3 regions of the Acidaminococcus sp. CAG:542 genome follow, and region 3 is predicted to be linked to each of the others. Evidence: predicted binding sites of a transcription regulator. Region 3 holds the regulator's gene; each other region holds the start of a gene.
What was found. The regulator HrcA, encoded in region 3, represses chaperone genes, less so after heat shock. The targets are predictions, from matches to a motif close to TGTTAGCACTCNNNTNANNNGAGTGCTAACA.
Positions count from the first base shown of each region.

Region 1: the regulator HrcA is predicted to act here: its motif matches at 1,216-1,246, upstream of QVO43_RS05375 (Hsp20/alpha crystallin family protein).
Region 2: the regulator HrcA is predicted to act here: its motif matches at 1,305-1,335, upstream of groES (co-chaperone GroES).

Region 1 covers NZ_FR902069.1:9,845-13,117, forward strand. Annotated here, with positions in the region: gene QVO43_RS05365 (TetR/AcrR family transcriptional regulator) at 1-233, shown strand, start outside; gene QVO43_RS05370 (C39 family peptidase) at 332-1,144, shown strand; gene QVO43_RS05375 (Hsp20/alpha crystallin family protein) at 1,408-1,851, shown strand; gene QVO43_RS05380 (TetR/AcrR family transcriptional regulator) at 2,134-2,511, shown strand; gene QVO43_RS05385 (tryptophan transporter) at 2,597-3,166, shown strand; gene QVO43_RS05390 (energy-coupling factor ABC transporter ATP-binding protein) at 3,159-3,273, shown strand, end outside.
Region 2 covers NZ_FR902040.1:258-3,530, reverse strand. Annotated here, with positions in the region: gene rnmV (ribonuclease M5) at 1-145, shown strand, start outside; gene rsmA (16S rRNA (adenine(1518)-N(6)/adenine(1519)-N(6))-dimethyltransferase RsmA) at 147-1,001, shown strand; gene QVO43_RS02595 (cysteine-rich small domain-containing protein) at 998-1,258, shown strand; gene groES (co-chaperone GroES) at 1,384-1,674, shown strand; gene groL (chaperonin GroEL) at 1,748-3,273, shown strand, end outside.
Region 3 covers NZ_FR902068.1:3,161-6,433, forward strand. Annotated here, with positions in the region: gene dnaK (molecular chaperone DnaK) at 1-151, opposite strand, end outside; gene grpE (nucleotide exchange factor GrpE) at 204-821, opposite strand; gene hrcA (heat-inducible transcriptional repressor HrcA) at 832-1,872, opposite strand; gene hemW (radical SAM family heme chaperone HemW) at 1,982-3,115, opposite strand; gene QVO43_RS05295 (nicotinate phosphoribosyltransferase) at 3,136-3,273, opposite strand, start outside.

The sequences.
Region 1 (3,273 bases), on a different contig from region 3:
GTCAGTTCAGCTACGAAAAGATGCTGCTGGTGTGTTCCGGACTGGGAGGCTATGTGATGGCCCACGGGTTCCGGAAGCCCTACCACTGGGACCGGATCCGCCGGACCTTCCTGACCCATTCCCTACGGATCTTCGGGATTTCTTCCGGGACCATCCAGAAAATGCTGGACCGGCTGGAGGAGCAGCGGCCCCTGCTGGAGGAAATCAGCGGGAAAATCCTGGGGAGCTTATAGGCATTCCGGCGGAAATCTTTTATAATAGGGAGAAGAAATACGGATGCCCGAGGGCCCTTTCCGGAAAAAGGGCCGGGCCGTGAAAGGAACGGATGGATATGAAACTTTTCCCAAAACTGACTTCTGCTGTGCTGGCCGGCCTGCTGGCCGCCGGCTTCTCCCTGCCGGTGCTGGCGGCCAACCGGAACTTCAGTGATGACATGAAATTCCAGGAACCGGCGAAAATCACCCAGGACCAGGGGGCTGCTTCCATAGAGCGGAAGCTGGATCACAAAAAGACCATTTATTACACTCACCCGGACTTCTACCATATGCATTCCAAAGGGTCCCTGGTGCTGCTGCCGGCTTTCAAGACCATCCAGCAGTCCAGTGAATGGTCCTGCGGACCGGCGGCAGCCCTGATGGTGCTCCGGTGGTATGACCGGCAGAAGGACTGGACGGAACAGAAGCTGGCGGATCTGCGCCATCCCCTGAAGGACGTGAATGTCCCTGGCTTCCCGGACGGATATCCGGGCACCACCCTGGAACAGATGAAGGACATGTTCCAGAAGGTGGGAGGGTTCGACTTGGTGACCACGGAAGACTATGCAAAGGCCGGGAAGACCTTCGGACCGGAAGACATCAAGGCCACCCTGAAGGCCGGAAAGCCTATCCTGGCAGGATGGATCGACTGGGGCGGCCACTGGCAGGTAATCATCGGCTATGATGACATGGGCACCGCCGACACCCAGGACGATGTGCTGATCGTGGCGGATCCCTACGACACCACGGACCATAACCAGGACGGCTACGGCATCTACCCGGCCGCCCGGTTCTTCTCCACCTTCGACATGTACGGCCAGTTCCCGGAAAAAGAGGGAGGGAACCACAATCTGTTCCTGATCGCCTCTCCGGCCCGGGTGAAGCTGTGATTTTTTAGAGGGGCTGCTGCACATGCAACAGCCCCATTCCTCTCCTCTAAAAAGTCAAAAAAACTTTGACTTTTTAGCACTCAACGCTTGACAGTGCTAACAACCTGTGCTATTATAATACCAGAACGAAGGAAAGACCACAGAGAAGGGTTCCCAAGAGAACCTGGAACGTAGGACGGGCCCCTGAGGGGCCGCAGGAATCCAGCCTTTCGGTAGTTCCAAAAGCTGACCTTCAAGGCCAAGATTGAATGGAGGAATGGCTTATGTTACTGCCTAGCGTTTTCAATGACAATGTGTTCGATGATCTCATGAATGACTTTGATGATGTGTTTACGGCCAGAAATCCTCTGTACGGGAAACACTCCAGAAATATGATGAAGACCGATGTGCGGGATGTGGGCGACCACTATGAACTGGACATTGACCTGCCGGGGTTCAAGAAGGATGAAATCCATGCACAGCTGGAAAACGGATATCTGACCATCAGTGCCAGCAAGGGTGTGGACAAGGATGAAAAAGACAAGAAAGGCCAGTATATCCGCCGTGAACGGACCTTTGGCCAGTGCGCCCGGAGCTTCTATGTAGGCGAAGGGGTCACCGAGGCTGATGTGAAGGCCAAGTACGAAAACGGTATCCTGGAACTGAGCATCCCCAAAAAGGAACCCCAGAAGGTGGACAACAAGAAATATATCGCCATCGAAGGATAACGAGGGCGGGAGACTCCGTGGAAAGTCGGAGCTCCATAGAGAAAAAGGACTGCTGCTTGAGCGGCAGTCCTTTTTTTGTGCAACAAATGTATGACTGTATAGTCGGAAACAGACTGTTTAGTCATGGCTCAAGTGCAAGAAGTTACAGGATTTTCGAGGGATACTTGTGGCAGAAAAATGAAAACAATGAATTTTTTCGCTATTGATTGATGAAGTTTTTGCCCCGTGATACACTAAAATCATACCGCAAAATATTGCAGGAAGAATGGAGTCACAGGATTTATGGGCAGAAATCGAAAACAACCGTTGGCAGACGTTACTCCACAGGACCTGACCGGCCGGGAACGGGTCCTGAAAAGTGCAGCCAGACTGCTGCTGGATGTAGGCTACCAGCGGATGACTCTCAGCCGGATCAGTGAGGAATCTGGAGTGGGAGGGCTGGAGATCCGCCGCTGGTACAAAACCAAGGACGAAATCCTGGCGGCTCTTTCGGAGCAGCTGAAACGGCTGATCCTGACCCAGGCCCTGGAGATTTTCGGGGTGCCGGAGAAAAGATCGAACTACTCCTGGTGGAACTGGAAACCCAAAAAGAGAAAATGCTGGAAATCGGGCAGCAGCTGTTTGAAGAGCTGTGAGACCGTTGAAGGGGTTGTTGCTTAGGCAACAGCCCCTTTTTCCTTGACATCCTCCCCCAGTCCCCATAAACTATATTCTATACTGTATTGTAGCAAAGGAGCATCGCAGCATGGAAAAACCGATTCCGGAACTGATTACGGTGGAAGCAGCCCGTGATACCCATCGCTGGGTGGCCATGACGGCCCTGCTGCTGGCCATTGGGGTCATCCTCCATACCATCAGCCCCAACGTGGGCGGGGTCACCCCCAACTGGACCATCGCCATGTATTCCATTACCATCTGTCTGACGAAGCCAGGGCCCACCCGGGCTTTGGGCATCGGCTTTGTGGCCGGGCTCACCCTGATCCCTTCGTCCAAATCCGCCTTCCCGCTGGGGAACATTGCCAGTGAACTGTGCGGGGCCCTTACCGCCTGTATCCTGGTGAAGGCCTTCGCCCTGGCCCACCTGGAACAGCTGAAGGTGAAGCCTTTTATTGTAGGGTTCCTGGCCACTTCCGTCAGCGGCAGTGTGTTCACCTACATCTTGAAACTGGTGCTGGGGCTGCCCCTTGCCGTGTGGACTCATGCCATGCTGCCGGTGGTGCTCACCGTAGGGGTCCTGAACGGTGTGGTCACCCAGGTGCTCTACGGCCCGGTACGGAAGATTTTCTTTGCTACGGAGGGGAAACACCATGTGTGAAACAGCCATCCGGATTTCTGATTTTTATTTTGCCTATCTGAACAGTGACCTGGTGCTGAAAGACATCAACCTGGACATCCAGAAAGGCAGCTTCACCGCCATTGCCG
Region 2 (3,273 bases), on a different contig from region 3:
GGTGGCCCGGCGGGACAGACTGGGAGCCATCCTGGGCATCGGCTACGGGAACGCCAAGCAGATGGTCCATCGGCTGAACAATTACGGAGTGACCCGGGAGGAATTCCAGGCCGCTCTGGCAGAAATCGACGGGGAAGGAAAATGACATGCTGCATCCAGTGATCGCCAGCCGGGACGTGACCCGGTACATCCTCGATACTTTTGGCCTCCGGGCCAAGAAGAAGTTCGGACAGAACTTTTTGATCAATGAACAGGTGGTCCGGGGGATCGCCCGGGAAGCCCAGGTGGGCCCCGGAGACCTGGTGCTGGAAATCGGCCCGGGAATCGGCACCCTGACCCAGGCCCTGGCGGAGACCGGGGCCCAGGTGAAAAGCGTGGAGATCGACCGGACCCTGCTGCCCGTCCTGGCCAAAACCCTGGAAGGGTATGACAATGTGGAAATCGTCCCCGGGGACGTGCTGAAGGTGGACCTGGGGGAAGTGACGGAGCACCGGCCCTTTACCGTGGCCGCCAACCTGCCCTATTACATCACCACCCCCATCATCTTCGCCCTTTTGGAAGAGGATCTGCCCCTCCAGAGGCTGGTGGTGATGGTCCAGAAGGAAGTGGCGGAGCGGATGATCGCTGCTCCGGGAGGGAAAGATTACGGCCCTCTGTCCCTGGCTCTCCAGTATTATTCCCAGCCCCGGCTGGCCATACCGGTGCCCGCCCGGGACTTTATGCCCGCCCCCAAGGTGGATTCCATGGTGGTGGTCTGCGACAAACGGGAGCACCCGGCGGTGGATGTTCCGGCGAAGCTGTTCTTCCGGGTGGTGAAGGCGGCCTTTTCCCAGCGGCGGAAAATGCTCAGCAACTGCCTGAAGACCCTGGGGATCACCCCGGACCAGGTGAAGGAACTGCTGGATGGGGCCGGCATCGACGGGAAGCGGAGAGGGGAATCCCTTTCCATGGACGAATTCGGCAGCCTGGCCCGGTCCTACGGGAAGCTGTTGGAACCATGAGCTGCCGGTACAAGTTCTTTGCCCACCGGCAGTGCGAATTCTTTCCCTGCCACAAAGGGGCGGACCCGGACCGGTTCAACTGCCTGTTCTGCTACTGCCCCCTGTACCTGGTGCCGGACTGCGGCGGGGACTTCACCCGGCTGGGAGATGGGAACAAAGACTGCAGCCGCTGCCTTTTGCCCCACGACCCGGACCGGTACGACCAGGTGGTCCGGACCCTGGAGAAAAAAGTTTTCAAGCCTTTTGACAAAAAATAGTCAAAGGGCTTGATTTTTTTTGGAAACATGCTATTATAGATACTGTAGTTAGCACTCCAGTGAAATGAGTGCTAATAAAAAATGCAAACAACCCATTGCTCATAGAATGAAAGGGGATACGTAAGATGTTAAAACCTTTGGATGATCATGTTGTAGTTGAACCCATTGTACAAGAAGAAAAAACCAGCAGCGGCATTTACCTGCCGGATACTGCTCACAAAGACAAACCCCAGACCGGCAAAGTGGTTGCCGTAGGCACCGGCCGTCTCCTGGAAAACGGCACCCGGGTCCCTTCCGAAGTGAAGGCAGGGGATGTGGTGGTATTCGCCAAATACTCCGGCAGTGATGTAACCCTGGACGGGAAAGACTACATCATCCTGAGAGACAGCGATATCCTGGCGGTTGTGGAAGACTGAAAGCTTTCCTCCGTCCCGTATCTGGTAGAAAATACCAAACCGTACATTATCTGGAATTAAGGAGTCGATCAATATGGCTAAACTGATTAAATTTGATGAAGATGCCCGCCGTGGCCTGGAACGGGGTGTCAATGCCCTGGCTGATGCCGTAAAGGTAACCCTGGGGCCCAAAGGCCGGAACGTTGTACTGGAAAAGAAATTCGGTTCTCCCACCATCACCAACGATGGGGTAACCATTGCCAAGGATATTGAACTGGAAGATCCGTTTGAAAACATGGGCGCCGCCCTGGTCCGTGAAGTGGCCACCAAGACCAACGACATCGCCGGCGACGGTACCACCACCGCTACGGTGCTGGCCCAGTCCATCGTCCATGAAGGGATGAAGAACGTGGTGGCCGGTGCCAACCCCATGGTCCTGAAGAAAGGGATCAAGAAAGCCACCGATGCTCTGGTTGACGAACTGAAGAAGAGCGCCAAGGCTGTCAGCACCAAGGAAGAAAAGGCACAGGTTGCCTCCATTTCCGCCGGTGATGAAGAAATCGGCGGGCTGATCGCCGATGCCATGGAAAAAGTGGGCAACGACGGCGTAATCACCGTGGAAGAATCCAAGACCATGGACACCTCCCTGGAAACCGTAAAAGGCATGCAGTTCGACCGTGGGTACATCTCCCCCTACATGGTAACGGATCCTGACAAGATGGAAGCCGTTATGAGCAACCCGTACGTATTCATTACGGACCGGAAGATCACCCTGATCAACGACATTATGCCTGTCCTGGAAAAGGTTGTACAACAGGGCCGTGAACTGCTGATCATTGCTGAAGACGTGGAAGGGGAAGCCCTGGCTACCCTGGTTGTGAACCGTCTGCGTGGCACCTTCAAGGCTGTGGCTGTAAAGGCTCCTGGCTTCGGTGACCGCCGGAAGGCCATGCTCCAGGATATCGCCACCCTCACCGGTGCTACGGTCATCAGTGAAGAAGTGGGCCGGAAACTGGACAGCGCTACCCTGGCTGACCTGGGTACTGCCGGTCAGGTACGGGTAACCAAGGACATGACCACCATCGTTGACGGCGGCGGTGACAAACAGGCTGTGGCTGACCGGATCGCCTCCATCAAGGCTCAGATCCCTGCCACCACCTCCCAGTTCGACAAAGAAAAACTCCAGGAACGCCTGGCCAAACTGTCCGGCGGCGTAGCCGTGATCAAGGTTGGTGCTGCTACCGAAACCGAACTGAAAGACAAGAAACTCCGTATCGAAGATGCCCTGAACGCCACCCGTGCTGCTGTGGCTGAAGGCATTGTGGCCGGCGGCGGCACCGCTCTGCTGCAGGTACAGCCGGTTCTGGACGAACTGGAAGCCAAGGCTGACGGTGATGAAAAGACCGGTATCGATATTGTAAGACGGGCCATTGAAGCACCGGTACGGCAAATCGCCAACAACGCCGGCCTGGAAGGCGCCGTCATCGTGGAAGCTGTGAAGAAGGCTGCCAAAGGCACCGGCTTCAACGCTGCCACCGAAGAATATGTGGATATGATCAAAGCTGGTATCGTGGATCCCTGCAAAGTAACCCGCAGTGCTCTCCAGAACGCCGCTTCCAT
Region 3 (3,273 bases):
CTACCAGTCTTTCCCCGTTTTTCGTAAAGCCAACCACGGAAGGAGTCAGCCGGCCGCCTTCCTGGGTGGTAATAACCGTAGGTTCGCCGCCTTCCATCACAGCGACTACGGAGTTGGTGGTCCCTAAGTCAATACCAATAATCTTAGACATAATGAATTCCTCCTGTACACTCTGGAATTATCAATCGTTCAAAACGTTGTTTTCAATCGTTGCGGACAACCCGCACCTTGGAATGACGGATTACGTCGTCACCGATCTTGTAGCCCTTTTCCAGGACCAGGTCGATGCTTTCATCCGGCAGATCCGGGTTGCTGCCCTGCATCACGGCTTCATGGATCTGAGGGTCGAAAGGCTTGCCTTCCGCCGGGATCTCTTCGATGTGCAGGGTCTGGAGTGCCTTTTCAAACTGCTTGTGGATCATTTCCATGCCTTTTTGGATGGCCGCTCCGTCTTTGCTGGTTTCCAGACTGGCTTCCGCCCGTTCGAAATTGTCCAGCACCTTCAAAAATTCCCGGGCCACCTGTCCGGTTACATACCGGCCCAGACGTTCCCGTTCTTCGTTGTTCCGTTTCCGGAAGTTGTCAAAATCTGCCTGGAGCCGCAGGAGCCGGTTCTGCAGGTCAGCGATCTGCTGTTCCTGTTGGGCGATCTTTTCGTCCCTGGGATCGGGTTCTGCTGCTTTTTCATCTTTGGTGTCAGCCTGGGCTGCTTCCGCTGCCTTGGCCTGTTCTGCGGTTTCTTCCGCCGCAGTCTGGGCCTGGGCCGCTTCCGCACCCTCTGCCTTCACGGTTTCCGGGTTCTTCTGCTGGTCCTTTTCCATTGGTCCTCCCCTACTTTTCATCCATTTTATTCATGACCACCCGCAGGTAGTTGTGAAGGTAATCCATGACGGAAATCACCTTCCGGTATTCCATACGGGTCGGTCCCAGGACCGCCAGGGTCCCCACCACCTGTCCGTTGAGACGGTAGGTGGCCTGGATCATGCTGCAGTCCTGGATGCCGGAAAATTTGTTCTCGCTGCCGATGGTTACCTTGAGACCGGAGTCCTTGTCGGCCATCAGCATGTCTTTCAGCATCTGCTCTTCCTCCAGCACGCTCAGCAGCTCCCGGATCCGTTCCGGATCCTTGAATTCCGGCTGGCTGAGCAGCTGTTTGGTGCCGCCCAGGTACATCTTGTTCTCCGACTGGCCGCTCCGCATCTGTCTGACCACCTGGATCAGAGAAGCATACAGGGCTTTGTCCCCAGCCAGGGCATCCCGGACGTCTTTCAGGATCTGGTCTGTGATATCGTTCAGCTTCATCCCATGGAGCTTGTTGGTGACTCTCTGGGCCAGGGTGTCCATTTCCAGGCGGCTCATGCCCGCCGGGATCTGGATCACACTGTTGTCCATCCGCCCGTCGTTGGCCACAATGCACAGGATGGCCTGGTGCTCGTTCAGGGGCAGGAAGCGAAGATAGGAAAATACGCTTTCGCTGTCCTTGTTGGCCAGCACCACGGACACGTTCTTGCTCATCCGTGACAGGATCTTGGCGGTGGACTGGAAGATATCGTCGATGCTGTGGACCCGTTCCCGGAACCAGCTGTTGATCAGCGCCACATCGTTGGGCGCCAGGGCATCGGGTTTGGCAATGGAATCCACATAGTACCGATAGGCAGCCGCCGACGGGACACGGCCCGCCGAAGTATGGGGCTGCTCCAGATAACCCAGCAGTTCCAGGTCGGACATTTCGTTCCGGATGGTTGCCGGGCTGATCCCCAGATTGTACTTCCTGGCGATGCTGCGAGATCCTACAGGCTCCGCCGTTTCGATATAGTCTTCAATGATCAGTTGAAGAATTTTTTTCTTGCGGTCACTCAGCACTGTAATCATCTCTCTTCTGGATTGTTAGCACTCTAATAATTGGAGTGCTAACATCTAAGTGTAAAGATACACCTCTTTAGTCAAATTGTCAATACTTTCCCTAAAAATATTTGCCTTTTTACAAAAATTCTTCAAAGGCCAGATTTCCGTACCGCATCCCCTGTTCCGTAAGGCGGATACGGTCCCCTTCCCGGGTGATCCAGCCCCGGTTCTGGCAATGGGCGAACCCTTCTTTATATATATGGAAGAAATCTTCTCCCGTCCGCAGTCGGAATTCTTCCAGGGACAGTCCCTTGGCGGTGCGCAGGTTCATGAACACCAGCTCTTCCCGCCGTTCCGTGGGAGTCAGTTCTTCCTGTTCCGGGGCTTCTCCCCGGAGATAGGCCATCAGATTCCAGGGATTGGTCTCCCGTTTCTTTCCGTCGAACCCGCAGGCAGCAGGGCCGAAGGCCAGATAGGGATCGTAGTGCCAGTACACCTGGTTGTGCCGGGATTCCTGGCCGGGCCGGGCAAAATTGGAGATTTCGTACCTTTGGTACCCGGCTTTGGGCAGTTCTTCCATGAGCAGGTCGTACATGGTACCGGTTTCCTCTTCCGAAGGCAGGGCCAGCTGCCCTTCCCGGATCTGTTTGGCCAGAAGGGTCCCCTCTTCCACCGTAAGACCGTAGACGGACACATGGTCCACCCCGGTTTGCAGCAGCCGTTCCAGGGAATCCCGGACAGATTCCACTGTCTGGCCAGGGTAACCGTAGATCAAATCCCCGCTGATCCGCCGGAACCCGGCCTGCCGGGCCAGGGCAATGGCTTCTTCCGCCTGCTCCGCCGTATGGATCCGGCCCATGGACACCAGTTCAGACTGCTGGAAGGACTGGATTCCCAGGCTCAGCCGGTCGAACCCCAAAAACCGGTAAAACCGGAGCCGTTCCAGGTCCACCGTCCCCGGATTGGCCTCCAGGGTGGCTTCCGCCGGCTGCTGCCAGAAGCCCCGTTCCTTCAGGGCGGAAACAATGGCAGCCAGATCATCCAAAGGCAGCACACTGGGGGTGCCCCCGCCGAAATACACCGTAGCCCTGGGCGAAACCGGCAAAGCCGGCGTACAGGCGGAGATTTCCTCCACCAGACGCCGGGCGCAGTCGTTCATGATATGGTCATTGTAAATCTGATACGAAGCAAAATCACAGTAGGCACATTTATGGACACAAAAAGGGATGTGCACATAAACCGCCTGGTACGATTCCCAGGGATGGGACATGGTATTCTCCTTTGACCGTCTTATTTCCCCTTCTTCACATCTTCCAGCAGGGCCATCTTCATGGCGTAGTACCGGGGACTCATGTCCAGGAAATGCATGTGGGGGTTGCTGAAGCGCTGTTCTTCGGGCCAGATTTCGTGGTCCAGCTGCTTCCGCAC